DNA from 2 places in the Paraburkholderia sp. GV068 genome. Region 1 is predicted to be linked to the other one. Evidence: riboswitches for the same ligand, from Rfam matches in the RefSeq annotation. Region 1 holds a riboswitch; the other holds the start of a gene.
What was found. Region 1 has a riboswitch for FMN ahead of C8K18_RS27175 (6,7-dimethyl-8-ribityllumazine synthase). Riboswitches for the same ligand answer to the same signal wherever they lie in the genome.
Positions count from the first base shown of each region.

Region 2: it holds a riboswitch for FMN, as region 1 does, so the genes downstream of both, ribB (3,4-dihydroxy-2-butanone-4-phosphate synthase) here and C8K18_RS27175 (6,7-dimethyl-8-ribityllumazine synthase) in region 1, are expected to answer to the same signal.

Region 1 covers NZ_QBUB01000016.1:107,362-121,873, reverse strand. Annotated here, with positions in the region: gene C8K18_RS27235 (DUF1479 domain-containing protein) at 1-784, shown strand, start outside; gene C8K18_RS27230 (GlsB/YeaQ/YmgE family stress response membrane protein) at 875-1,126, opposite strand; gene C8K18_RS27225 (DeoR/GlpR family DNA-binding transcription regulator) at 1,488-2,285, opposite strand; gene C8K18_RS27220 (transketolase) at 2,462-3,316, shown strand; gene C8K18_RS27215 (transketolase family protein) at 3,309-4,253, shown strand; gene C8K18_RS27210 (GolD/DthD family dehydrogenase) at 4,286-5,083, shown strand; gene C8K18_RS27205 (D-ribose ABC transporter substrate-binding protein) at 5,151-6,095, shown strand; gene C8K18_RS27200 (DUF2291 family protein) at 6,168-6,803, shown strand; gene C8K18_RS27195 (sugar ABC transporter ATP-binding protein) at 6,800-8,338, shown strand; gene C8K18_RS27190 (ABC transporter permease) at 8,359-9,441, shown strand; gene C8K18_RS27185 (glycerol kinase) at 9,476-10,945, shown strand; gene C8K18_RS27180 (glucose 1-dehydrogenase) at 10,973-11,764, shown strand; gene C8K18_RS27175 (6,7-dimethyl-8-ribityllumazine synthase) at 11,830-12,330, opposite strand; FMN riboswitch at 12,401-12,560, opposite strand; gene C8K18_RS27170 (MBL fold metallo-hydrolase) at 12,838-13,770, shown strand; gene C8K18_RS27165 (YbhB/YbcL family Raf kinase inhibitor-like protein) at 13,957-14,512, shown strand, end outside.
Region 2 covers NZ_QBUB01000008.1:95,219-109,730, reverse strand. Annotated here, with positions in the region: gene C8K18_RS17770 (DEAD/DEAH box helicase) at 1-1,426, shown strand, start outside; gene C8K18_RS17765 (hypothetical protein) at 1,473-1,994, opposite strand; gene C8K18_RS17760 (ferritin-like domain-containing protein) at 2,130-2,957, opposite strand; gene C8K18_RS17755 (DeoR/GlpR family DNA-binding transcription regulator) at 3,406-4,185, shown strand; gene C8K18_RS17750 (hypothetical protein) at 4,504-4,701, shown strand; gene C8K18_RS17745 (hypothetical protein) at 4,946-5,320, opposite strand; gene glpD (glycerol-3-phosphate dehydrogenase) at 5,521-7,050, shown strand; gene glpK (glycerol kinase GlpK) at 7,253-8,761, shown strand; gene C8K18_RS17730 (MIP/aquaporin family protein) at 8,881-9,594, shown strand; gene C8K18_RS17725 (HAD family phosphatase) at 9,742-10,428, shown strand; gene ribB (3,4-dihydroxy-2-butanone-4-phosphate synthase) at 10,480-11,196, opposite strand; FMN riboswitch at 11,351-11,535, opposite strand; gene C8K18_RS17715 (helix-turn-helix domain-containing protein) at 11,651-12,340, opposite strand; gene C8K18_RS17710 (MFS transporter) at 12,583-13,770, opposite strand; gene C8K18_RS17705 (VOC family protein) at 13,813-14,211, opposite strand; gene C8K18_RS17700 (LysR family transcriptional regulator) at 14,331-14,512, shown strand, end outside.

The sequences.
Region 1 (14,512 bases):
CCTCAACCGCCTGTGGACGTCGGAGAGCGAAGGCCGGCGGCACTTCGATCCCGAGCGCGTGCCGGTGTACGCGGACCGGATTCGTCGCCGGCCGCCGGGTTCAGAGTCGCTCGGTTTGTCGCCGCATGTGGATGGCGGCTCGGTCGAGCGCTGGCTCGACACGAATTTTCAGCAGGTTTATCGGCATGTGCTGTCGGGCAACTGGCGCGCGTATGACCCGTTCGACGCCGCGTATCGGCCGGACGTGCAGGAAATTCCGTCGCCGGCCGTGTGTTCGATGTTTCGCACTTTCCAGGGCTGGACTGCGCTAACGCCGCAAGGCCCCGGCGACGGCACATTGCAATTGATCCCGATCGCCAACGCGATGGCTTACGTGATTCTGCGAGCATTGCAGGACGACGTTCCCGACGACGAACTGTGCGGCGCTCAACCCGCCCGCGCGCTGTCGATCAAACCTGAATGGCACGGCCTGCTGCTCGAAGCAGTCACGCCGATTCCGCACATGCAGCCGGGCGACGCGGTGTTCTGGCACAGCGACGTCGTGCATTCCGTCGAGGACGCGCATCGCGGCAGCGGCTACAGCAACGTGATGTACATCGCTTCGGCGCCGTGGTGCGCGAAAAACGAGGCCTACCTGAAGCGTCAGTTGCCGAGCTTTTTGCGCGGCGAAAGCCCGCCCGATTTTCCCGCCGACCACTTCGAAACGGACTTCGCCGGCCGCGCTCAGGAAAGCGATTTGACGCCGCTTGGCCGCGCGCAACTCGGCTTCGATCTTTCGCGCTAAAGCATCGGATGCCCGCCGGCGACGACTCGGTTTATTCGCTTGCAGACCAGAGCCGACTCCGGGCGGGCGCGTCGCGTCACCGCCAGGCGCTCATGCCCGGCGCCGCACGATTCCATAAATGACCAGCAGCACGATCGCCCCAATCACCGACGCCACCCAGCCTGCCGGCTGCCCCGGCTGATACCAGCCCAGCGCACGTCCGACGTAGCCCGCAATCAGCGAGCCGGCAACACCGAGGATGATGGTCATGATGAGACCCATGCGGTCGTCGCCTGGCTTCAGCGCGCGCGCAATCAATCCGACGACCAGCCCTACGATCACTGTACCAATGAAGGAAAACATGCTGACCTCCCAAAGAGTGTGAGTACTTCAGTCTTCTTTACTACGAGCTGCCGCTTTCCCGGCGACGCTTTTCGGAGCATACGCGAGACGCGGGATAGGACCAAAAAAGGCGCATTGGTTTGTGCATCGCGTGCGCCGTCGCAACAATCGCGCCCAGGTCCAGGCGCGACTAGGACGTTCGGGAATGTCCCGCACTTGCCGTTGAGCACTGCATTGGACTGTCGGTGATGCGGGTATCGATTCTCGGCTCGACCTCGCCGCGCAATAGGCGAATTGCGTTCGAGCCCGACGGCGTGGAAATCATCGCGGAACCAGGAGCCGCCGCCGCAACGTCGGACGAAGCACTTAGCGCTACTGTCCCTCAGCGCGCCAACTCGTCCGTCTCGTCCGCAGCGTAAATGATCTGCGTGCCGTTATCGCCGAGCCACTTTGCGAAGTCCTCGGTCAGGCCCCCGTCGGTGACCAGATAGTCGATCCTGTCCATCGCCCCGAACGCGGCGAACTCGCGTTTTCCGAACTTGCCCGAATCGGCGAGAAGGTAGACGGTCTTTGCCGCATCGATCATCGCCCGCTTAACGTGCAGGTCGATGAAGTCGGGGTACGAAATACCGGATTCTTTCGACACACCACCGGCAGCCAGAAACAGCTTGTCGACGAACATGCCCTGGAAAAAGGCCGACGCCTTTTCTCCTGAGACCGCAATGGTTTCCGGCTTGAATTCGCCGCCCGTCAGCATGATCCGGTTGGTAGGCTCCGCGCCGAGAATGATCGCGATGTTGAGCGCATTCGTTACGATCCGCAGGTTCTGACGATCAAGAAGATTTTTCGCAAGTTCGGTCGTCGTCGCACCGCAATCCAGAATAATCGAGTCGCCGTTTTTGACGAGGCTCGCCGCCATCCGTCCGATCAGCGCTTTTTCCGGACTTGTCGGAAGGATGTTGGCCCGATCGACAAAATGCCGCTTCGGACCCGCCTCCGACGTGACCAGGCGGACGTTGCCGTGCACGCGTTCAACGCGTCCCTGCTTCTGCAACTCATCAATGTCTTTTCGAATAGTTGGCATCGAAACGCCAAACTCGCTGGAAAGCTCGGAAAGCTTTACCAGCCTGGCGGCCTGCACTTTCTCAAAGATCTTCTCTGTTCTTGTCCGTTGGTCCATTTGCTCATCCCGCGAAGCGTCGGTGCGGCTTCACAACACCCGTCGATATTGTGCCCTAAACGGCAGCAGTATGGCCCGGCCAGGGGTTTTCCCGCTTTCCATCTATTTCTCTTTGACTTTCTAAAGAAAGTAACAGAAACTGAATCTCAAGCAAACGGGAAGTTCGGGAGTTGGGAATGGAAAACCCCTACAAGCAGTCTGGCGACGCCCTACATCGGCGGGCGCAGGAAATCCGTAAAAAAATCTGCGTGATGAATTCCGCTGCGAAGAGCGGCCATACGGGCGGCGACATGTCCGAGGCCGATGTGCTCGCGGCGCTGTACTTCCATGTGCTCCGCTACGAGGTTCAGTCGGACCGCACCGTCAAATGGCACGACGAATTCATCCTCAGCAAAGGACACGGCGTAGGCGGCCTCTATTCCTGTTTTGCCGAACTCGGCTGGCTGGCTGACGAAGAACTTCTCACGTATCTCAAGGACGGTTCGCGTCTGCCGGGACATCCGGTCAGGCAAAAGCTGCCGTCGCTGGTGACAGTCAACACGGGCGGGCTCGGACACGGCTTCCCGATCGCGGCAGGGCTCGCGATGGCTAAGCGGCGTCATGCCGCTAACACGGAAGGCTCGGTCGGCCGCGTTTTCGTTCTCACAGGCGACGGCGAACTGGAAGAGGGTTCGAACTGGGAAGCCGCAATGGCGGCGGCGCATTTCGAACTGGCCAATCTCGTGGTGATCGTCGACCGCAACCGGCTGCAACTGGCGGACTTCACCCACAACATCATGGACATGGACCCGCTCGACGAAAAATTCCGGGCCTTCGGCTTCGAAGTGCACGACGTCAACGGCAATCAGGCCGACGCCATCTGGAAACTGATCGAAAGTCTGGACTACGAAAACGGGAAGCCGAAAGTCCTCATCGCTCATACGATCAAGGGCCGCGGCGTGTCGTTCATGGAGAACGTGCCGGCATGGCATCACAAGGTCCCGGACGAAACGCAACTGAAGCAGGCATTGGAGGAACTGGACCATGCGTGAGTACGCCGATTTGCGGGACGGTGCGGTCAGCGCGCTCGGACGGTTGACGGCCGAAGGCCGCGACATTGTCGTGATGGTCGCGGACTCCACGTCCACGTCGAAGATCAGCCCGTTTCTCGAGACGTACCCCGAACGGGTCATCAATGTCGGCATCGCGGAACAGAACATGGTCGGTATGGCCGCGGGCCTGGCCCTGGGCGGCCATGTCGTCTTCACGGCCAACGCGGCGCCGTTCCTCGTGGCTCGCGCTAACGAGCAGGTGAAGAACGACGTCTGCTATAGCGCAACAAACGTGAAGATGCTGGGCCTGAACGCCGGTGTCGCGTACGGCCCGCTGGCGTCGACGCACCATGCCATCGACGACATTTCGATCATGAGCGGATTCGGCAACGTGCAGATTCTTGCGCCGTGCGACGGGATCGAAGTCGTGCAGATGATCGAATACGCTGCGGCCGTCGAAGGTCCCGTATATATCCGGCTCGATAACGCGAAGTTCCCGATCGTTCACGAGGCGAGCTACCGTTTCGAGCCTGGTCGCCCGGACGTGGTGATCGAGGGCAGCCGCGTCGCGGTGATTGCGTTGGGCTCCGTGGTCGGCGAGGCGCTCGAAGCGTGCGAGTCGCTGAAGGCAGAGCATGGCATTACGCCGACGCTCGTCAACCTCTCTTCAATCCGGCCGCTCGATGCCGATGCGCTCGCAAAAATCATTGCGGCTCATGACTCGATTGTCACCGTTGAGGAGCATTCGCTTCATGGCGGCATCGGCGCGCTTACCGCTGTGCTGATGGCGCGGCGTCAGCTCTCGAAACCGCTGACCATGCTCGGCATCACCGAAGGCGAATTCGCAAACTACGGTACGCGCAAAGGCATCCGGCGCCATTACGGAATCGACGCGGCAGGTATCGCCGACGCAATTCGCGCCCAGTGCGCGCATTGAACGTATAGCAAAGACCTCAAGGAGACACTGGAATGGCAATTCAGTACGACATGTCGCTGCGTCATGGCGTCGACTTCGACTTCCGGCTCGACGGCAAGGTCGCCGTCGTCACAGGTGGTCTGGGCGGTATCGCGATGGCGACGAACGCAGCGCTTATCGCTAAGGGTGCCCGCGTTGCGATCTTCTATCCGAGTTTCGAAGAGCCGCGCGTGCAGGCGGCGATCGAAGAACTCGGGGCCACTAACGCCCGCGCGTTTCCATGCGACGTCGCTAACGAGGCCGACGTCGAAAAGGCAATGAAGGCTGCGCTCGGCCACTTCGGCGATCTTCATCTGCTCGTCAATGCTGCCGGCTGCATCACGCTGACGGCAGCCGAAGACATCGGTGTCGACGAGTGGCAAAAGCAGATCGGCGTGAACCTCACGGGTCCGTTCCTGTGCGCGAAGCATTTCGCGCGGCATGTTCTCGCGAGCGGCCACGGAGGCAAGATCGTCAATATTGCTTCGCAGGCTGCAACCGTGGCGATCGACAAGCATTGTGCGTACACGTCGGCCAAAGCCGGGTTGATCGGTATGACGAAAGTGCTGGCCAAAGAATGGGCGTTGCGCGGAATAACAGTGAATACCGTTTCGCCGACCGTTGTACTGACGCCGATGGGCGCAGCCGCTTGGGAGGGCGAAAAGGGCGAAGCGATGAAGAAGCTAATACCCGTCGGACGCTTTGCGTACACGGATGAGATTGCCGCGGCCATTCTGTTTCTGCTCTCGAATGGAGCGGACATGATCACCGGCGCTGACATCATGATCGATGGGGGATACACCATCTGCTGATGCAGTTCGAGCGCAGCCGGTCCGAGGCTGCAACACGTTAAGAAAGAGATCAATCTGGAGACAAAAAATGCTGAAGAAGATCGCACTTGTTGCTGCCGTCGCTGCTTCGTTCGCAGCGGTTCATTCCGTCGATGCACTCGCCGCTTCGAAAGGAACCATCGCCATTCTGGTGAACGCGCTCGACAATCCGTATTACGCCGCCGAAGCCAGGGGCGCCGACACCGAGGCGAAGAAGCTTGGCTACGACACCATCGTGCTGTCGCACGGCGAGGATGTGAACAAGCAGAATGAACTGGTCAATCTGGTGATCGGCAAAGGCGTGAAGGGGATCATTCTCGACAATGCGGATTCGAACAGTAGCGTCGCCACGGTTCGCACCGCGCAGGAAAAGAAGGTGCCGGTCGTGCTGATCAACCGCGAGATCCCGAAGGATGGCATTGCCATCGCACAACTGAGCCACAACAATCTGCAGGCGGGTACCGAAGTCGCGCAGAAGTTCGTGGAAGCGATCGGCGAAAAGGGCGAATATGTGGAGCTCACCTGCAATCAGGCAGACAAGAATTGTGTGACCCGTTCGCAGGCTTTCCACCAGGTGCTTGACCAGTATCCGGACCTCAAGATGGTTGCGCGTCAGGATGCCAAGGGCGCGCTGCTGCCCGGCAAGCAGGCAATGGACTCGATCCTGCAGGAACATCCGAACATCAAGGGCGTGATCTGCGGCAACGGGCCCGTGGCCCTCGGCGCGATTGCGTCGCTCGAGTCCGCCGGCAAGAAAGACGTTGTCGTGATGGGTATCGACGGCAGTAATGACGAGCGCGATTCGCTCATGCAGGGCAAGTTGAAGGCAAGCGTCATGTTGCAGGCGCAAGGCCTTGCGATTCACGGCGTCGACCTGCTCAACAAGTACATCACGACGGGCAAGACCGGCGAACCGGAGCGCCAGCTCACGCGCGGCATCCTGATCACGAAGGACAACGCGTCGCACGTCAAAGACTTCTACTACAACAAGTAAGCGCGCCAGCTTTTCAAGTAGGCGGGTGCGGCCGGCGCTGCACCTGTTGACGTGTCGTCAGGAGAGGTTGTCATGGTTTTTTCCCCATCTGTAGCCAGGTTCGCGCTGGTGGTCGTCGCTCTCGTTTCAGTTGCCGGGTGTCACGTCGTGACGGATACCGAGCTGGCCCAGATTCGCAGTCAGGGCCAGCATCAAGGCCCGGACCCGGAAAAGATCCTGAATGAACAACTGATTCCGTATGCGGACAAGAATGCCAGGCCCGCTGCACAGGTGATCGGCGCTGCCGGTCAGAACTTCGATAACGCCTGCAAGGAGTACGGCTTTCGCCAAAGCGCGGCTTTCCCATGCAACTTCTGGATACGCGTGCAGGGCAAGGTTATCAAGGTCGACACTTCGTCGCGCGTTGGGAAGGTATTCGTCGATGTCACGCCCGCTTCGGGCGGCGAGCCCGTCCATGTCGCACTCGAGACGGGGCCGGTCGTGATCGGTACTGGCGTGCGCGACGGATTCCCCGGCGTCAAGTACAGCGACTTCGACGATCAGACGCGTTTCGCCGTATTCGGACAGGACCTGAACAAGCTGGTGGTCGCGCGAGCGCAAAAGTCGCTCAAGCCTAAAGTGGGCGACACGGTCGACGTAGCCGCGGTATTCAGCAGCTGGAGCGAACCGACGGGCGAAATCCGCGCAATTCCGGTGACCTGGAAATGAACCAACCGCACACCATGAATCCCGCCAACGTGATCGAGACGCGCGGACTGTCCAAGGTCTATCCGGGCACCGCTGCGTTGGTCGAAGTCGACTACAAGGTGCGACGCGGCAAGGTCAATGTGTTGATCGGCGAAAACGGCGCCGGCAAATCGACGCTGATGAAGCTGCTCGCCGGTGCCGAGACGCCGACATCGGGAGAGATATGGGTCGATGAAAAGATTGCCCACATCACGGACGTGCGTACCGCCGAAAAGCACGGCATCGGCATCATCTTCCAGGAATTGAACCTCTTTCCCGATATGACCGTGGCGGAGAACATCTTCGCCGGGAACGAGTTGACGAGTTCCGGCGTGATCCGCACGAAGGACGAGAACCATCAGGCGAAAGTACTGCTTAACCGTCTGCAGATTCCAATCGACCCGCGCATGCGACTCGGCGATCTCTACGTCGGGCAACAGCAACTGGTCGAAATTGCAAAGGCGCTCTCCAAGCACATCAAGGTGCTCATCATGGACGAGCCGACTTCCGCGCTCTCGAAGACGGAAGTCGAGATTCTCTTCAAGATCATTGCGCAGCTCAAGGAAGAGGGCGTCACGGTCATTTACATCTCGCATCGTCTTGAGGAAATCATGGCGATCGGGGATTGCATTACGGTATTGCGTAATGGGCGCCTCGTCGCAGAAGACGACATTGCGAATATCGACATTCCCTGGATCATCGAGGCGATGGTCGGATCGTCGAAGAAGCGTTTCGCATTCGAGCAGCATGCAATCGGCGAGGAAGTCCTGAAGGTCAAGGATCTTGCGCTGAAGCGCTCGAATGGCATCTACGCGGTTGACCATGTTTCGTTTTCCGTCAGGGCCGGAGAAGTCATTGGAATTTACGGCTTGATGGGCGCCGGCCGCACTGAACTGCTCGAGTCTTTACTCGGCGCGCAGCCGCTGGCTCTCGGCGAAATAGAACTCGCCGGCAAGGCAATCGAAGATCTGCCAATTCCGAAACGGATCGAGGCGGGCATTGCGCTCGTACCCGAAGACAGACAGAAGCAGGGGATGGTGCAGCTCATGTCGATCCTCGAAAACATGACGCTGTCCAGTCTGTCCAGATTTACTCGCCGTCTCGCGTTCGGTGCACTGCGACGCGACCGGCAGCTCTCTGCGTCCAACGATATCGTCAAGCGCCTCGCAATCAAGGCGTCGTCGGTCGATGCGCCGATCACGTCGCTGTCGGGCGGAAACATGCAGAAGGTGGTGATCGGCAAGGCATTGCTGACGTCGCCGAAAGTACTGCTGATGGACGAGCCGACGCGGGGAATCGACGTAGGTGCAAAAGAGGACGTGTACAAGACGATCAGCGTGCTCGCGCAGTCAGGCATTGCAGTCGTGTATGCGACCTCGGAACTGGACGAGGCAATGGCTGTTTCCAATCGGGTCTTCGTGATGGCCAGCGGCAAGCTGACGGCGATCATGGAACGTGCACAGTTTGACAGCGAGCGCATCGTGCGCGCGTCAACGCCCGCGACAGCCGTAGTGTGAAGCACCTTGAGGTGGAAACCATGACTACTCAGAACAGCAGCACTCCTTCGATTCAACCGGTTCACGGCAAGCACAACCGGCAATCCGCTTACATGGCTTCGCGCATGGCGGTGAACCTGCTCAAGCTGCGAATCTTCATTGCGCTCTTTGCGATCATTATCGTGTTCTCGCTTGCAACCGAGAACTTCCTGTCGACAAGCAACATGCTGATCATGGCGAAACACGTGACTATCGTCGCGATTCTGTCGATCGGCATGACGCTTGTGATTCTGACGGGCGGCATCGACCTGTCCGTGGGTTCCATTGTCGGAATAAGCGGGATGGCGGCGGGCTATCTTCTGCTCGAAGGCGTGAAGATCGGTCATCACGTCGTGTTCTTCAACCCGTGGGGCGTGACGCTGATTGCATGCGCGCTCGGCGCGATCATCGGTGCGGTGAATGGTTATCTGATAACGGCGCTCAATGTCGCACCGTTCATCGCAACCCTCGGCATGCTGTATGTCGTACGCGGCGCAGCACTGCTCGTGAATAACGGCAGCACGTTCGCCGATCTCGGAGGCAATCCGGCTCTGGGCAATACGGGCTTCGAATTCCTCGGCAACGGCACAATTCTCGGCCTTTCCATGCCCGTGTGGATTCTCGTGATTCTTGCTGCCATCACCATCTTTGTTGCGAGGCGCACGCCGCTTGGCCGGCGCATCTATGCGATCGGCGGCAACGAGCAGGCGGCGCGCTTCTCGGGAATCCGGACCAACCGCGTGAAGCTGTTCGTGTACATGTTCTCGGGATTCTGTGCGGCGATCGTCGGACTGGTCATCACTGCGCAGTTGCAGACCGCTCACCCATTGACCGGCCAGACGTTCGAGCTGAACGCGATTGCCGCGGTCGTATTGGGAGGAACTGCGTTGATGGGTGGCCGCGGTACGGTCTTCGGTTCGGTCGTCGGCGCCTGTGTGATCAGCATTCTCGGCGACGGCATGGTGATGTGCGGTATCAGCGATTTCTGGCAGATGGTGATCAAGGGCCTCGTGATCATCTTCGCTGTGGTCATCGATCAGTTGCAGCAGCGCCTGCAGAGCCGCATGGTTTCGCTCACCGCGTGAGCGTCGCGAGTTGAGCCGTCTTCTGGAAAGCAACATGCAATATGTTCTGGCAATCGATCAGGGCACGAGCGGTACAAAAGCACTCGTGTTCGATGCGGAAGGGCAGGTGCACGCTCGCGGTTTCGTGGCCGTACCGTGTACGCATCCTCGCAACGGATTCGTCGAGCAGGACCCGCAGCTGATTTATGAGTCGGTACTGCAAGCGGTCTCCATTTGCCTCGGTGAATTCAAAGGCGACCGGAAAGAGATAGCAGGTGTCGGCATCTCGAATCAGCGTGAGACGGTCGTGCTGTGGGATGACGAAGGTCGCCCGATCGTTCCGGCAGTGTCGTGGCAGTGCCAACGTTCTCTCGCGATATGCGAGCGTCTGAAGCAGGAAGGCAGGGCACAGGTCATTGCAGAGAAGACGGGACTATTGATCGACCCGTACTTTTCGGGAACAAAGCTCATCTGGCTTGACGAAAACGATGAGCGGGCGCGCACGCATATTGCCGCCGGCACAGCTCGCTTCGGCACGGTCGATAGCTGGCTTCTGTACCGTTTGACAAACGGCGACGTGTATCGCACCGATTACACGAACGCGTCGCGAACCATGCTGTTCAATCTTGCAGGACTTGAATGGGATCGCGAACTGCTCGCCGATTTCGGTTTGCAAAAGCTGCGGCTGCCTGAATTGCGTCCGTCGGCATCCGATTTCGGCGCGAGCGATTTCAACGGCATTTTCGATCGACCCGTGCCGATCGTATCGATGATCGGCGATTCCCACGCTGCGGCCGTTGGCGAAGGCTGCCTCAGTCCCGGATTTGCCAAGGCGACAATGGGAACGGGCTCCTCGATCATGATGAACGTGGGCGGCAAGCCCTTGCCCGCGGACCACGGTCTCGTGTCGACGCTTTGCTTTGCCACCGAACAGCGGGTGGATTACGCGCTGGAAGGCATCGTCATTAGTGCGGGGTCAACGCCTTCGTTCCTCAAGGAAAAACTGCGCATCGTCAAGGATTTCGCGGAAGCAGAAGAGGCGTTCACGGAATACGATAACGGCGGCGTGTTTCTTATTCCGGCTTTTTCGGGAATCGGTTGCCCGCACTGGAAATATCCAGGCGGCGCGCAAATCGTCGGGCTGAATTTCTCGACGTCCTGGCAAAACGTCGTGCGCGCAGCTTATGAATCGATCGTCTATCAGATCAGGGACGTGATCGCAGTCATGGAGCGGGCTGCCGACGTCCCGTTGCGCGAACTCTTTCTCGACGGAGGACTGGTTCAGCGGCCATTCCTTCTTCAATACCTTGCGGACACATTGAACCGGCCGGTGAGCACGCTGACGCTGAGCGAGATATCGGCCGCGGGCGCAGCAGCGCTTGCCGCGTTGAAGCTCGGATTAATCAACTCGCTCGATGCCTATCGCGAGACTCGGGTGGTGGCACGACGCGTCGAACCAGGGCCAGGCGTCGAAGCGGCTGCAAGAAATCACGAGCAATGGTTGCAATGGATACGACGGCTTTAAGCTCCGTCGATTAGTGGAGATCGGCATATGGCATTCCAGCAGCGTTTCGAAAACAAGGTGGTGGTTGTCACTGGCGGCAGCCGGGGTATCGGATTGGGCATTGCCAGGCGCTTTGCGCAGGAGGGCGCGAAAGTGTGCGTGTCGGCGAATGAAAAAGCCGTGCACGACGCTGCCGCGCAGCTACGCGATTCCGGCTTCGAGGCCATCGCCGTGCAAACCGATGTCACGAGCAAGGAACAGGTTGTCGCGCTCTACGAGGAAGTGGCGGCCACGCTAGGTGAGGTTGATGTTTCAGTCCAGAACGCGGGCGTCATTACGATCGCGAAGCTGGAAGATCTGACTGAGAAGGAATGGGACAACGTACTTGCGGTGAACACCAAAGGCGTTTTTCTGTGTTGCCAGGAAGCGGCGAGACGGATGCTGCGTGCCGGGAAAGCGGGCCGTCTGATCAATACGGCATCGGGACAGGCCAGACAAGGTTTCGTCTATACCCCGCACTATGCAGCCAGCAAGTTTGGCGTTCTGGGCATCACGCAGAGCCTCGCGAAAGAACTGGCGCCAACGGGCATCACAGTGAACGCGTTCTGCCCCGGCATCATCGCGACTGACATGTGGTCGTATAACGACGAAGCGTGGGGCAAGCTGCTTGGCAACTACAAGCCTGGCGAACTCATGGCCGAGTGGGTCGAGAACATTCCCATGAAGCGTGCAGGTAGCGACAAGGATGTAGCAGGTCTGGTCGCGTTCCTGGCGTCCGATGACGCGTCGTACATCACGGGGCAGACCGTGAACGTCGATGGCGGAATGTTCATGTCCTGAGGCCGCGTTCGCAGGTCGCGAGACACGTTGCCTCGCGACTTTCTATCGGAATCGGTCCGCGAGTCTCAAGCAGTCTGCAATAGCGAAAGCTTATTCACTGTCTCGCCGCAGGCGCGCGCCACTTCTGCGCCCTTCACGACGAAGTGCTCAGTGAAGAACTTCACATGCTCTTCCCCGTGGTGGAAGTGGTGCGGCGTCAGCACGGCAGAGAACACAGGAACACCTGTTTCGAGTTGAACCTGCATCAAGCCTGAAATGACTGCTTGAGCGACGAATTCATGGCGATAGATGCCCCCGTCGACAACAAGTCCGGCCGCAACGATGCCAGCGTATCGACCGCTCAGTGCCAGCCGTTTCGCGTGCAGCGGGATTTCGAACGCGCCGGGTACTTCATAAAGATCGATGTCGCCGCTCGCATAACCAAAGTCCTCGATGACCTTAAGGAAAGAGGTTTTGCATTGGTCGACGATGTCGCGGTGCCAGCACGCCTGGACAAAAGCGATGCGACCGCGGTTGCTGCCGGAAACGAATGCTGCTTGTGCTTCGATCGAGTGAGATGTGTTCATGGAGTTCAGCCTGTTTTGTGTGAACAGGGCGAAGAACAGCCGTCTCCCGCCAGTGCGGGCATTGTGGCTGTTCTGTTCTCTTTCATCCGGACTATACCGTCGGCCCCGGAATCCAACCGGGTCTGCTGACCTCTGTTATCGCAGCAATATCGAAACAGAGCGCTCGCGGGCTACGTCTGCAAAAGACGATTACCGCCGGTGGGGAATCGCACCCCGCCCCGAGAACGTGTTCTTGAAGAACGGTGCGTAAATTACCACGTATCCGGCAAATCTGCTGCGTCACCCGCACCCCATTTCACTGCGTGCCTGCCTGAAATTGTTGCCCTCCAGGCAACATGGTGTACGCATTCGCGATGCTACTGGCGCTCGTCCCCGCTGACTACTATCTGTCACACGCTCCCTCCAAATGCAGGCAATACGGAGCGCGTGACACTCGTGGTCGTGCTCGTGAACCGCGTCGCGCGGTGCAGTGCGGCTCACCCCACTTAATCAATTGGACTATTGAACATGAGCGAAACAACTCGCAATGTGCGGCCGGTTATCGCCAACGTCGGCAAAGAAGGGTCAGGCGAACTCGTGTCTTCCCGCTACGGCGTGCGCGTGGGCGACGTTGACGTCGTGCTGATCAGCGATGGCGTTCTGCCGCTGCCCACCTCCACCATGTCGACTAACGTGAGCGAAGCTGACCGCAACGAATGGTTCGATGGTCGCTTCCTGCAGCGCGACATGTTCGACTGGGCGCTGAATATTGCGCTCGTGCGCAGCGGCGACCGCCTGATCCTGATCGACTCGGGCGTGGGCGACGGTTTCGAATACTTCACGCGCGCCGGCCGCTCGGTAATGCGCCTGGAGTCGGCGGGTATCGACCTCGCTGCGATTACCGACATCGTGATCACGCACATGCACATGGACCACGTCGGCGGCCTGAACGTTGCCGGCGTCAGGGCCAAGCTGCGCCCGGACGTGCGCATTCACGTGTCGGCGAAGGAAGTAGAGTTCTGGAAAAATCCGGACTTCAGCAGGACGGTGATGCCGGAAACTGTTCCTCCGGCGCTACGCAAGGCTGCTGCGACGTTCGCGGAACTCTACCGCGAAAACATCGTGCAGTTCGATCAGACCGTGGAAGTTGCCAAGGGCGTGTCGGCGCGCGTGACGGGTGGACACACGCCGGGGCATTGCGTCGTGGACGTCGCATCGAACGGCGAAAAACTGACGTTCGTGGGCGACGCGATTTTCGAGGTCAACTTCGACCATCCCGACTGGCAAAACGGCTTCGAGCACGATCCTGAATTGGCTGCGGATGTGCGTATCGCGCTACTCAACGAAGCCGCGGAAACCGGCGCTTTGCTGGCCGCAGCGCACGTCGCGTTCCCATCCATCGGTCACGTTGCGAAGACGGACAACGGCTTCCATTTCGTGCCGGTGGTGTGGGACTACTGATCGGTGCCCGACGATCAACCATCGCCGTATAGATTGCACTGACGTTTGTCAGAAAACCGCCACGAGCGCACAAGGCTCACGGCGGTTTTTTGCAAACGGTCACTTGCCCTGGTGTGACCGCGGCAGATCAATGCGGTGCCGTTGATACCGGTTGCACGCATCTTTCATCCTTCAACGGAGCGCATCATGAGAGTGAAGAGTTTGTTGCCCGCAATTTTATGCACGTCGATGGCGCTGGCGGTCATCCCCGCGATAGCCGGCGCCGAGCCGTTCACGATCAGGGTCGATGACCTGCGTGACGGGCACTTTTCGAACGAGCAGGTGTACGGAGGCTTTGGCTGTCACGGTAACAACGTTTCGCCGCGCATTTCATGGGCTCACGTTCCGCGCGGCACGAAGAGCATTGTCGTGACCATCTTCGACCCTGATGCGCCGACTGGCGGGCTCGGCTGGACGCATTGGGAGATCGCCAATATTCCACCTTCCGAGTCGTCGCTCGAAAAAGGCGCTTCCGGCAATCCGAAGCTCTTGCCGGCAGGCGCCATTGAGACGTTGACGGACTTCGGCGAATCCAGATACGGCGGACCGTGTCCGCCTAAAGGGGAATCGCATCGATATGTCGTGACGGCGTCTGCTCTCGACGTGGCGCAAATCGATGTCGCCCCGGCGGCGAGTCCCGCAGTCGTCGCCTATCAGATGCATGGGAAAGTCATTGCTCAGGCGAAGTATGTCGCGAGATATC
Region 2 (14,512 bases), on a different contig from region 1:
CAACGGCGGCGATCTGCTGGCCGGCGCGCAAACCGGCACCGGCAAGACGGCCGGCTTTACGCTGCCGATCCTTCAGCGTCTGAACTCCATGCCGGCGAACACGTCGGCGTCGGGCAAGCGCGCCGTGCGCGCGCTCATTCTCACGCCCACGCGCGAACTGGCCGCGCAGGTTGAAGAAAGCGTGCGTGCCTATGGCAAATATCTGAAGCTCAAGTCGACGGTAATGTTCGGCGGCGTCGGCATCAATCCGCAGATCGGTGCATTGCGGAGCGGCGTCGACATCGTCGTCGCGACGCCGGGCCGTTTGCTCGACCACATGCAGCAGAAGACCATCGACCTGTCGCATCTCGAGATTCTCGTGCTCGACGAAGCGGACCGCATGCTCGACATGGGCTTCATCCACGATATCAAGCGCGTGCTCGCGAAGCTGCCTCCGAAGCGGCAGAACCTGCTGTTCTCGGCAACGTTCTCGGATGAGATCAAAACGCTCGCCGACAACCTGCTCGACTCGCCGGCGCTAATCGAAGTCGCGCGCCGCAATACGACGGCGGAAACCGTCGCGCAAAAAATCCACCCGGTGGATCGCGACAAGAAGCGCGAGTTGCTCACGCACCTGATCAAGCAGCACAACTGGTTTCAGGTGCTGGTGTTCACGCGCACCAAGCACGGCGCGAATCGCCTTGCCGAGCAGTTGACGAAGGACGGCATCAGCGCGCTCGCCATTCACGGCAACAAGAGCCAGTCGGCGCGCACGCGCGCGTTGGCCGAGTTCAAGGACGGCACGCTGCAGGTTCTGGTGGCGACCGATATCGCCGCGCGCGGCATCGACATCGATCAGTTGCCGCACGTCGTCAACTTCGACTTGCCGAATGTGCCGGAAGATTACGTGCACCGCATCGGCCGTACGGGCCGCGCGGGCGCGACGGGCGAAGCGGTGTCGCTCGTGTGCGTCGACGAATTGCAGTTGCTGAAGGACATCGAGAAGCTGATCAAGCGTCCGGTGCCGCAGGAAGTGATCGCCGGTTTCGAACCGGACCCGACTGCGAAGCCGGAGCCGATTCTGCGCCGCGGCCAGGGCGGCGGCGGTGGCGGCGGACGTTCGCCGCGCCAGGGTCAAGGCGCGCCGAAGGGCGGCAACGGCGGCGCGGCAAAGCCAGCGCAACGCTCGGGGCAACGTCCGGCGAACGCTCAGCAGCAGCCGAAGCCGCAAGGCGCAAAGCCGGCCGGCAACGGCGGCCAGCCGCGCCGCGACGGTCAGCGTCAGGACGATCGTCCGCGCGCGATTGCTCATGAAGGTAGCGCCGCGCAGCACGCGCCGCGCAAACCTCAGGGTGGCAATCCGGGCGCATTGCTCGGCGGCGCAAAGTCACGCAACGACTCGCCGCGCGGTGGCAATCCGGCGCGCAGCGGTCAGCGCGGTCGCTAACCAAGCTTAGCCACAACCCAGCCGCAACACGAACGCGAGCCGCAAGTCACCCACCCGACGACGCGGCTCGCTTCAAATGCTCGACCTGCCGTTCCCATCGGTCGAGCACCTTCTCTCTCCCAACATCCAGCTCGAACGTGATGCCGCTCGTCAGGCGCGCATACTGCACGCTTTGCGTTTCCGCCGACTCGATCGAGCAGCTCATATAGACGAGACCGCTGTCGTCGCCGTCCGCGGAAGGCAGCGGTGCGGCGAGCAACTGCACCTGGTAAAACGCGTCGTCGAACACGAAGCTCAAGGCCGCGCGCCCGCTCCGTGCGATCGCGCGCGCCGCCCGCGCCTGCGGCCACAGCGCGATGCATAGCGTGCGCGAATCGGGCGCGTATAACTCGCCGATGCCGAGCAGTGACGTGCGAATGTGCTGGTTCACGTCGACGGTCAGGAGCGACGCGGTGAAGCCGGTCTTGCTCGCGAGCGACGAGCCGTCGAAGAGCGCGCGAATCGAGTCGGGCCATTCGTCGAATGCAGTCTGATCGAGTGCGCGCTGTGGCTGAGAGGAATCGCTCATCGCAAAGGTCCGGTTAAGAGGCAAGCATTCGTCATCATGCCTCGAAAAGCAGATGGCCCGCATCGAGCGGGCCATTTCTTTGACGGCGCGTTTGCGCGCGTGACCTAAGCAATGCGTCACTAACCTGCTACGCCCTCACCGAAAGAACACATGCTGCGTGATCTTCGCGAGCGGATAGTGCACGCCGGGTTGAATCTTCGCGGGCAAATCGAGCGGTTTGAGCAGCATCTTCACGCACATGTCCGCCGACAGATTGCGCCGCACGAGCGCGTTGATGCGCGCGGCGCGCTCGCGGTTATAAGCCTGATCGCGCACGCGTTCCGGATAACGAATCGCGAACACGTGACGCAAGGCGATCTCCGAATCTTCGTTCTTGATCTCCATCACGCGGCGCATTAGTGCGCCGAGCACCGCGAGCCGGCCATTGCCCTCGATCTTGTTGTACTTCTTGAAGTACTTGAAAAAGTGCTTGTAATGGCGGACTTCGTCCGTGCGAATGTTGTCCGTGATCTGCTTGAGAACCGGTTCGTCCGAACACTCGCCGATCGCGCGATACAGCGTCGCGGTGCCTGTTTCAACGACGCAGCGCGCCACCATTTCCAGCGCGCGAGTCTTTTCGAAATCTTCGACGGAACAGGTCAGCGAATACTCGTCCATGAAATTGCGGAACGCGGTGTCCCAGTCGTATTCGGGCCACACGTACGCGATATACGTCTTGAGCGCGCGGCCGTGCTGCATTTCCTCGGGCTCCCATTCGTTGTTGAGCCACGCGGAAACTTCGGGATCGTCGTTAAAGAACTGGCTGAGATTACTGGTGTAAAGATCAGTACCGCTTTCAATAAACGAAGCGGCGCACAACAGCAACAACAGGTCTTCATTTGCGACGGCTTTCTGGCGGTCGATCCGAGTGAGGTCGATGTCCTCGATTCGCCAGGGCATGACATGGTTCAGCTCTGTGTGCATCGTGTCTTGCTCCGAAAGCTGTATCGACTCGTGGAGCATGCTCGCAACCGCTGCTATTGCGCTGCCTCGCGTTGCGGTTCGCCGTGTCGGATACAGCGCCGTGAATTAGAGTTAACCCCTTGTGTCTGCATCTTAGCCTCTGTTTCGCAAGTCTGCAGACAACCCAGCACAGACCGTGCCGATTGGCCGCAGTTCCAATTCCACGATAGACGAAAGTTTCAGTGAGGCAAGCGCGATTGCAGCGCCCGGCAAAAAAGCCGACTCGGCGAGCTGACTGTGCTTCGCGAAATGCGAGTAACGGCGGCTCGCGAATGACGGCGTCGAGATAGCGACGATCCTCCGAGTTGGCGGACGCGCCCCGCGATGGTCTTACAATACGCGCACGCTCGTTCCCGCCCTGCCCGCGCCGCCGTGGGCAGACGCCATAACAAACTCACGACCCGAGACCATGACCCGAGATCCCCGCCTCACGCTGAACGCCCGGCAACAGGAACTGCTGGAGTGGGTGCAACGCGACGGCTTCGTGACCGTGGACGACCTCGCGTCCCACTTCGACGTGACGCCGCAGACGATCCGCCGCGACGTCAACTGGCTCGCCGACATGAACCTGCTGCGCCGCTATCACGGCGGCGCGAGTTTGCCGACCAGTTCCGAGAACGTCTCGTACACCGCGCGTCAGCGCATGTTCCACGACGAGAAACGGCGCATCGCCGCGTTAGTCGCCACGCACATTCCCGATCAGGCATCGCTCTTCATCAATCTCGGCACGACCACAGAGGAAGTCGCGCGCGCGCTCAACCGGCACCGCGGCCTGCGCGTGATCACCAACAATCTGAACGTCGCGAGCATGATGAGCGGCTATCCCGATTGCGAAGTGCTCGTCACGGGCGGCATCGTGCGACCGTGGGACAAGGGCATCGTCGGCGAACTGGCGATCGACTTCATCCGTCAGTTCAAGGTCGACTTCGCGATCATCGGCACCTCGAGCATCGAGACCGACGGCACCTTGCGCGATTTCGACACCCGCGAAGTGCGCGTCGCCGAAGCCATCATCCAGCACGCGCGCACCGTATTCCTGGCCGCCGACAGTTCCAAGTTCGGCCGCCCGGCGCTGGTCCGTCAGGGCCATCTCGACCAGATCGACGCACTTTTCACCGATGCCGCGCCGCCCGCCGACATGGTCGAAACGCTCAATACGGCCAATTGCCAGGTGTATGTGGCCGCGTGACCCGGCGCTGGCCGGCATGTTGCAGTGCACGCCGAACTTCAAGTGAAATCATGGATCTGCCCGCCGCCGCGAACCGCCTCTGCGACGCCTGATTGTCAAAGGGAAAATTTGCAGGGGCCGGTTTGGTGTTTAACGTTCGCTTGACTACACTCCAGTTCCCGGCGTTCGTTGCGCTCTCGCGTGCCGCCGGTGCGAAGTCAAAACTGTCGTAAGCCGTACCTCCCGCCCGATTTTTTGCGGACCACCTGGCAATGGCCCTGCCATTCGATGCCAGTCGCCGTCGAGGCTGTCCGCGTTTGCTTGACATGGAGAGAAACGATGCTGAGTCCGCACGAATTCGCCACGTTGTTGCTCGTCAAGGACGCTCCCAATCAAGTCGACATGGAGCGAGAAGAACTCGACGCCCTCCTCGAACGCCAGCTCGTGCAACTGGAGCGGCTCGCCTCGGGCAATGAACAATGGCGTGTAACGGAATCCGGCGATAGCGCACTTCGAGCGATTAAACGACTTTCCTGAAAACGACCCGCGCATCGTCGGGCTCGACGCCGGTTGTGGTCGAACGGTGAACGGCGATCGCCGCACGCGGCTCGCGGCAACGCAATGCCGCGGCGGCTGATCGCTGAGCGCTTTCGTCTTTTATGCTTGTGTCCACGCGGGCGCCTTTAACGGCGCCCGCTTCGATTTGGCACGCTTCAAAACGCTCGCGCCCTGCGGCCCTGGTTCGCTAACGCGACACAACCCAACGCGACCCACCGCGCCTTCAACCACTCCGCAAAGTCGGGTCCACCGCCGCGCGCCAACTGATCGCTCGCGCGCGCTGCTCGGTAAAGAACGCGACCCACTGATTACGAAGCTGCGGGTCCGCACTTGCGCCCTGGCTCGTGTAGCGCTGCGCAATCGACGCCTGGAACGCGCAGTAATCGTCCTTCGACAAGCGCCCGCGCCGGTTCGCCACATACGCATCGAACAGCGTCGCATACACGCCCTGCGCGTCGTTGCCGTAATCGACGGTCTGCGCGCTGCACATCTGCTGCAATGAAACGAACGACGGTGCGCCCATCGTTCCAGTCAGGCTCGGCGAAGCGACGCACCCTGCGAGCAACGCAGCGGCGCCCGCCATGAAAAGTCCACGCATGAAATTCACCCAGAAATGGCCAGTGCCAAGAGTATCGTCCGTGGCCGCGCGTCGCGCCACTACCCTGGCCATTCGATAGAGTCGCGCTCGGGCGCAGCGAACTTTACTTTTTCGAATATGTTCATTAAAGTTCGAAAACGAACACGAGCCGTTCGGTCGATTTTCAGACCGGTTCCCATACGACGCAGGAGACGCAGCAGGTGACGCAAGGCACGAAATACGATTTGCTCGTCGTGGGCGGCGGGATCAACGGCGCGGGCATCGCGCGCGACGCGGCCGGCCGCGGACTGTCCGTGCTGCTTTGCGAACAGGACGACCTGGCGGCGCATACATCGTCCGCGAGCACCAAGCTGATTCACGGCGGCTTGCGCTACCTCGAGTACCGCGAGTTCGGGCTCGTGCGCAAAGCATTGCAGGAACGCGAGACCTTGCTGCGCGCCGCGCCGCACATCATGTGGCCGCTGCGCTTCGTGATGCCGCACATGCCCGATCTGCGCCCGGCCTGGCTGATCCGCGCGGGCCTCTTTCTTTACGATCACCTCGCACGGCGCGAGCTGCTTCCCGGCTCGCGCGGCATCGTGATGCGCGATCATCCGGCCGGCGCGCCGCTCGTCGAATCGATCAAGCGCGGCTTCGTGTACTCGGACGGCTGGGTCAACGACGCGCGCCTCGTCGTGCTCAACGCGCTCGACGCCGCCGAGCACGGGGCGAAGATTCTCACGCGCACGAAACTGCTGAGCGCCGTGCGCGCCGGCGGCGAATGGCGCGCGCAACTCAGGCGCGCGGACGGCACCACTCTCGACGTGCGTGCCGCGTCGATCGCGAACGCCGCCGGCCCGTGGGTCGGCGAACTGCTGCAAGGCGCGCTGGGCCGCGCGGCGTCGCACAGCGTGCGGCTCGTCAAGGGCAGCCACATCGTCACGCGGAGGCTGTTCGAGCACGACCATGCGTACATTTTCCAGAACCCGGACAAGCGGATCATCTTCGCGATTCCATACGAGCACGACTACACGCTGATCGGCACGACCGACATCGAATATCGCGGCGACCCCGCGCAGGTCGCGATCACCGCCGACGAGACGCAGTACCTGTGCGACTCCATCAACCGCTATTTCAGGCAGAAAATTTCGCCGGCCGACGTGCGCTGGACCTACTCGGGCGTGCGGCCGCTGCTCGAGGAAGAAGGCGCCGACAACCCGTCGGCCGTCACGCGCGACTACTCGCTCGAACTCGACGCGCCCGCGGGCGAAGCGCCGCTGCTATCGGTGTTCGGCGGCAAGATCACGACGTTCCGCAAGCTCGCGGAAGAAGCCGTCGACAAACTCGCGGCCGCGCTAGGCAAAGGCGCGCCGTCGTGGACGGCCGGCGCGTCGTTGCCAGGCGGCGATATTGCGCATGCGAACTTCGAGCGCTTCCTCGCCGAGCTGAAGCAACGTTACGCATGGTTGCCCGACGATCTCGCGCATCGCCTCGCGCGCGCTTACGGCACGCGTGTGACGAAGGTGATCGGCCATGCGCATTCGCTCGCCGATCTCGGCCACGCGTTCGCGCCTGGTCTTTACGAGGCCGAGCTGACTTATCTGCGCGACGTCGAATGGGCGCGCAGCGCGCAGGACGTCCTCTGGCGCCGCTCGAAACTCGGCCTTCACGTCGAGCCGGGCACGCTCGACGCGATCACGCGCGACATCGACGCATGGTTCGCACACGAACCCGAGCGACAGCGCGCGTAACAAGAAAACCGAACAAGACCGAACACAACCGCTTTACCCTTCGGCTCGTTCGGCCACGCGCACGCGCGGACTCCGTTGCGGCGCGCTGGAAACGATAAGCCGTTCCCGTCGCCGGCACGCAGCCTGAACTGCTCGAGCTGCCTGAACCGCTTAAGCTATTCGAGCTGTCACGGCGACTCATAAAATGCATGGAGAAGAGACAATGCAGGATCAGTACATCCTCGCGCTTGACCAGGGCACCACCAGTTCGCGTGCGATGCTGTTCGACCGCCTCGGCAATGTCGTGTCGACGGCGCAAAAGGAGTTCGAGCAGATATATCCGCGGCCGGGCTGGGTCGAGCACGATCCGCAGGAAATCTGGTCGACGCAGGCGGGCGTCGCCGCCGAAGCCGTCACGCGCGCCGGCATGAACGGCACGTCGATTGCCGCCATCGGCATCACGAATCAGCGCGAAACGACCATCGTGTGGGACCGCGAAACCGGGCATCCGATCTACAACGCGATCGTCTGGCAGGACCGCCGCACCGCCGACTTCTGCGACCAGCTCAAGGAGCAGGGACTCGAAGCCCGAGTGCGTGCGAAGACCGGCTTGCCGGTCGACTCGTATTTCTCGGCGACCAAGATTCGCTGGATTCTCGACAACGTGGAAGGGGCGCGCGACAAGGCGAAGCAAGGCCGCCTCGCATTCGGCACAGTGGATAGCTGGCTCGTGTGGAATTTCACCAAGGGCGGCCTGCACGTCACCGACGTGACGAATGCATCGCGCACCATGCTCTTCAATATCCACACGCTGAAATGGGACGACGAATTGCTCGACGCGCTCGACATTCCGCGCAGCATGTTGCCGGAAGTGCGTCCTTCGTCGGAAGTGTATGGGCCGACCAAGACCACGGTGTTCGCGTCGAAGATTCCGCTCGCGGGCATCGCCGGCGACCAGCATGCGGCGCTGTTCGGCCAGATGTGCACGGAGTCGGGCATGGTGAAGAACACCTACGGCACCGGCTGCTTTCTCGTGATGAACACCGGCGACAAGCCAATTGAATCGAAGAACAATCTCGTCACGACGATTGCGTGGCAGATCGGCGATCAGATCAACTACGCGCTCGAAGGCAGCATCTTCATCGGCGGCGCGGTCGTGCAATGGCTGCGCGACGGTCTCGGCATCATCAAGAACGCGGCTGAAATCGAAACGCTCGCGCGCGGCGTGCCGCATTGCGACGGCGTGTATCTGGTGCCCGCGTTCGCCGGCCTGGGCGCGCCGCACTGGAATGCGCGGGCTCGCGGCACGCTGTTCGGCGTGACGCGCGGCACGACGTCCGCGCATATCGCGCGCGCGGCGCTCGATTCGATCGCGTATCAATCGCTCGACGTGCTGAAGGCGATGGAGGCCGACTCCGGCATTCGCATCGGCGAATTGCGCGTGGACGGCGGCGCATGCGCGAACAATCTGCTGATGCAATTCCAGGCCGACATTCTCGGCGTCGACGCGGTGCGTCCCAAGGTGTCGGAAACCACGGCGCTCGGCGCCGCGTATCTCGCGGGGCTCGCGGTCGGCTACTGGAAAGACGTCGGCGAACTGCAAAGCCAATGGAAGCTCGATCGACGCTTTACGCCCGCGCTCGGCAAAGAGGACGTGAAGGAATGCCTCGACGGCTGGCAGCGCGCGATTCGCGCTGCCAAAGCCTGGGCCGATACGCCGTCGAAATCCTGAGCTTGCGCGCGCTATTCACGCATCGACGTTCTGCAGGGCTAACACAAACCTGAGATAAAGCCGCAACGAAGCCGCCCGCCTCGCGGCTTCCCTAACAACAATATTTCGGATAACCAACGATGTCTCCTTACATTGCGGAATTCATCGGCACGGCACTGGTCGTGCTGCTCGGCGACGGCGCTGTCGCCAACGTGCTGCTTGCACGCACCAAGGGCAAAGGCGCGGACCTGATCGTGATCGTCATGGGCTGGGCGATGGCCGTGTTCATCGCGGTCTACGTGACGGCCTCGTACAGCGGCGCGCACCTGAATCCGGTGGTGACCATCAGCCTCGCGCTCGCGGGCAAGTTCGCGTGGGCCAAGGTGCCCGGTTATGTGGCCGCGCAAATGCTCGGCGGCATGGCGGGCGCACTGCTCGTGTGGGTCGCGTATCGGCAGCACTTCGCGAAGGAAGGCGACGCCGACGTCAAGCTCGGCGTGTTCTGCACCGCGCCCGCGATTCGCAGCGTGCCGCACAACCTGCTGACAGAGATGATCGCCACGTTCGTGCTGATTCTCGGCGTGCTGTATCTCGCTTCGCCGCAAGTCGGCCTCGGCGCGCTGGACGCGCTGCCGGTCGGACTCCTCGTGCTCGGCATCGGCATTTCTCTCGGCGGACCGACTGGTTACGCGATGAGTCCCGCGCGCGATCTGTCGCCGCGTTTGATGCACGCGCTGCTGCCGATCCCCGGCAAGCGCGACAGCGACTGGCGCTACGCGTGGATTCCCGTGTGCGGTCCGCTCGTCGGCGGCGCGGTCGCGGCGGGGCTTTATCTGTATCTGCACGCGCGTTGAGCGCGGCGCGCTCGCGGACCGGGAGCAATGCAATGGAGCGAAAGCGCCGCCGAAGCACGTATCATGGCGCTTTCACACCGCGCGCATGAGCCGGCTATTTATGGCTATGGCGTCTGCGCGCGCCACCGCTTTCCGGTTCCTCCACGCATGATCGACCACCTTATCTGCGACTGCGACGGCGTACTCGTCGACAGTGAAGTCATCGCCGACCGCGTCATGCACGAGACGCTCTCGGCTACGTTTCCGGGCCTCGACTTCGAGCCTATCGTCAAGACGGCGTTTGGCCAGCAAACGTCGCGCTTTCTCGAAGGCATCGAGACCGCGTTCGGCATCACGCTGCCGGCGGATTTTCTGAACACGATCGAACACAACGTCGAGCTCGCGCTCGCTGCGTCGCTTAGTCCGATCAACGGTGTGCGCGACGCGCTGCAGCGCGTGACGCTGCCCGCCGCCGTGGTGTCGAACAGCCGCATGTCGCGCGTCGCCGCATCGCTGCGGCGCGCCGGATTGCAGCAGATTTTCGGCGATCGCGTGTTCAGCGCGGAACAGGTCGCGCGGCCGAAGCCGTTCCCCGACGTGTACCTGTTTGCCGCGCAAATGCTCGGCGTCGATCCATCGCGATGCATCGTCGTGGAAGACAGTGTGGCCGGTTTGAACGCGGCGCGCGCGGCGGGAATGAAGACAATCGCGTTTGTCGGCGCGAGCCATATTCCCGACGGCTACGCGGACGCGCTGCGCAACATGGGTATCACGCGGATCATGCAGCACATGGACGAATTGCCGGCGTTAATCGACGCAGGTGTGCGCGGCGAGTTCGGCGACGTGCAGTCGTAGCGGTTCACAGAACCGCTCACTTCACGCGCCACGCCGCTCACGTTCGCACTCTTAAGCCGCTTCGACGCATTCGCGCGCCTGCGTCAGCGCCAGGCGAAACTCGGCCAGCTCCGCAATCGTCAGCATCGGCAGATTGTGTTTTGCGGCAAAGCGTTCGACGTCGGCGCCGCGCGTCATCGTGCCGTCGGCGTTCATCAATTCGCACAGCACGCCGGCGGGCTTGAGCCCGGCCAGAATCGCGAGGTCCACGGTGCCTTCCGTATGTCCGCGACGCGCCAGCACGCCGCCCGGCATCGCGCGCAACGGGAACACATGGCCGGGGCTCACGATGTCGGCAGGCTTCGCGTTATCGGCAATCGCCGCGCGGATCGTCGTCAGCCGGTCGAGTGCCGACACGCCGGTCGTCACGCCCTCGCGCGCTTCGATCGACACCGTGAACGCGGTGCCGTGACGGCTTTCGTTATGGACGGCCATCGGCGGAAGTTCGAGCGCGCGGACCTTGTTGTCGGTCAGACACAGACACACGATGCCGCTGCATTCGCGAATCAGCAGCGCCATGGTTTCGACGGAAAGACGCTCGGCGGACACGATCAGATCGGCCTCGTTCTCGCGGTCGTCGTCGTCTTGCAGCACGACGGCGCGGCCTTCGCGCATGGCTTGCAAGGCGGCGGCGATACGCGGCGGAACGGCTTCGGTGGAGAGCAGCGGGAGATCGGCGAATGCGTCGCGCGCAAGCGTCGAAGGAGCGGGAAAAGTAGCAAAGGACATGGTTGAAACGCTCATCGCAAAAGTTGGGCGAGAAACGTTTCAGGGCATTGCAAACAGACAAAGACGCGCCGTGCAGCGCCGCCTCACGATGCAGGCGGCGTTCGCGCACCACTCCGACATGCGAGCGGCGCCACGGAAACGAACATGACTATCTGCACATCTTCTTCCATCCGGACTGTGACCGTCGGCTCTGGCCTCTCACCAGATCTGCTGACCCCGCGGCGGCTTTCGGTCGATTGAAAACCGCAATATTGCGGGCGCTCGCGGGCTCGCCGGCCTGCGCTTTCGCGCTGCCGGCATACCGCCGGTGGGGAATTTCGCCCCGCCCTGAAGACGCACTGATTGCCGGACGAACCGGCGGGCCAAGCATACAACAGTCGCGCGCGAACCGCAGCGCAACCCCTACTGCCCGGACGGGTTTCGCGCCCGAGCGGCGCCTATGCGGCGCATTCGATCAAACGGGCGCAGCCTCGCGCGACGTGTCGTGCTGCGCGGGCACGTCCCAGCGCGGCGGCGTCTCGGCCTTCAGCGTCACGCGAAACGCGCGCGCTTCGGTGTCGCCGGGATTGCGCAGACTATGCGGCTGATCGGCGTCGAATACGATCGCGTCGCCGGTTGCCAGCAACTGGCGCTGGTCGTGCACGCTGACCTCGAGCGTGCCCTCGCTGACGACCAGATTGACCGTCGTGCCAGGCGCGCGGCGCACGCCCGCTTCGGTGTGCAACGGCGCGATGCGCAGCTCGTGAAATTCGGCGGCGGTCGGTTCGTTGTCGGGATAGAGCGGGCGAGCCGAATAGCGTCCGTTGGAACTGACGACGCGCGACGAACGCTCCGCCGGCAAGTGCTCGAAACCGTTCGTCGCGTGACGTCGCAGGAAGGCCGCGACCGACACCTTCAACGCGGCGGCCACCTTGCACAGCACCTTGATGGACGGCACGCTGCGCGCCGATTCGATTTGCGCGAGCATCGCGCGCGATACGCCGGACGCGCGGGCCAATGCGTCGAGCGACAACTGACGTTCCGCGCGCAAACGCGCGAGATTCACGCCGACGAGATGTTCGAGCGCGTCGAAAGGTTCAGCGGCACGCGGCGGCGCATCGGTATCGGCCGTGGGATCGCGGACCAGAGCAAGCGGGGAATGCATGATTGCCTCCAGAAGCGCCGCCGGGCGGCGGGCAAGCAGTTAGTGGAAGCAAGATAGCATCGCGCCCCGCAGCGCCCAACGAAGTTATCTTCACACTGTTATCAGTATTGCGGAGGACGCTTTTCGCAAAGCTTGTGCGCATTTTTCATATGCGGAGTGCAGTGCGCGTTTCGTTGTGGTCGCGATTGCGATTGCGGCTGTGATGGCGTGCAACGGCCTCCGCGTGCACGCCTCGCCAGGACTCACGCCCGCTCGCGCACCTGCACGCCGCTTCGTGCTTCATCGGACGCCGGCGTGTCCATGCGCGATGCGAACCACGTCAGCAGCAACGCGCTCAAGCTCACCGCCGCCGCGACCCACGGCAACGTATCGAGCGAATGGCCGTGATCGATCACGAGACCGCCGAGCCACGCGCCGCCCGCATTGCCGACATTGAACGCGCCGATGTTCAGCGTCGACGCGAGATTCGGCGCCTTGGCCGCCTTCTCGACCACGCGCATCTGCAGCGGCGGCACGGTCGCGAACGCGGCGATGCCCCACACGAACACGGTGACCGCCGCGGCCACCTGCGAATGGCTGGTGCGGGCGAACAGCGCCATCACGACGGCAAGCGCCGCGAGAATCGCCATCAGCGAAGGCATCAGCGCGCGGTCCGCAAGCTTGCCGCCCACGGTGTTGCCGATCGTCAGTCCCACGCCGAACAGCACGAGAATCAGCGTGACGGCGCGCGGCGAGAAGCCGCTCACCTGCTCGAGAATCGGCGCGATGTACGTGAACACGACGAACACGCCGCCGAAGCCGAGCACGGTCATCGCGAGCGCGGTCCAGACTTGCGGGTCCTTCAGCACGCGCACTTCATGGCCGAGACCGGCCGGGGCGGAATCGTGGCGATTCGGCACGAGCGCCGTCACGCCCGCCAGCGACAGCACGCCGAACGCGCTGACAATCCAGAAGGCGACGCGCCAGCCGAACTCCTGGCCGACGAACGTGCCGAACGGCACGCCGAGCACGTTCGCGAGCGTGAGGCCGGTGAACATCAGCGCAATCGCGCTCGCGCGCTTTTCCGACGGCACGAGCGACGCCGCCACCACCGCGCCGATGCCGAAGAACGAGCCGTGCGCGAACGAGGTCACGACGCGCGCGATCATCAGCACCGAATAGCTCGACGCAATCGCACACAGCGTATTGCCGACGATAAACACGCCCATCAGCAACTGCAGCGCGAGCTTGCGCGGCATTCTGCTGGTGACGACCGCAAGCAGCGGCGCGCCGACCGCGACGCCGAGCGCATAGCCGCTCACGAGCAGTCCTGCCGATGGAATCGACACGGCAAGATCGCGCGAGACTTCGGGCAGCAGGCCCATGATGACGAACTCGGTGGTCCCGATCGCGAAGGCGCTGATCGCGAGCGCGAGTAGTGGAATCGGCATTGTTGTTCTCCAGCTTGCAGGTTCGAAGTTTTACGGTTGGTTTTACGGTTGAGCGTGATGAAGCGCCGTCACGAACTCGACGACGACGCCCGGCGCGTGCGCCACGAAAATCTGCATGGCGGCTTCTTGCGGGGCCATCGGCGGGACTTGCGCCGTTCGATAGACGACGCCGGATGCGCGCAGGCGCGCGAGCAGCGCCTGCCATTCGGCGGCGCTTTCCAGACGGAAGGCGATATGGTCGATGCGCGGCGCCGCGCGTAGCGACGGGTCCGGTGCGCTCGCCTCGACCAGATGCACGACCGGCCGGCCGTCCGCGTAGAGCCAGTAGCCGTCGACGGAAAACGGCGGACGCGCGCCTTGCGTCAAGCCGGCAATATCGACGAAGAAACGGCGGGCCGCGTCGAGATCGGCCGTGACGATGGTCGCGTGATCCAGTTGCATGATTTCCGGCGGCGCTCAGCGCCGCATGAGTTTTCGAGAAACGAATTGTCGGCGCGCGGCGGCCATTTGATAATTGGCGTAGCATTTGAAGCATTTTCAAATGCCATTTGAAGCGAGCGATGGATAATCTCGGCGACATTCGCCTCTTTGTCGAGGCCGCGCAGCAAGGCAGTTTGTCCGCGGCGGGCCGCAAAATGGGGCTCACGCCCGCCGCCGCGAGCGCGCGCCTCGCCAAACTCGAAGCCGGCCTGAAGGCGCGGCTTTTCGAGCGCACGACCCGCCAGTTGCGGCTCACCGACGA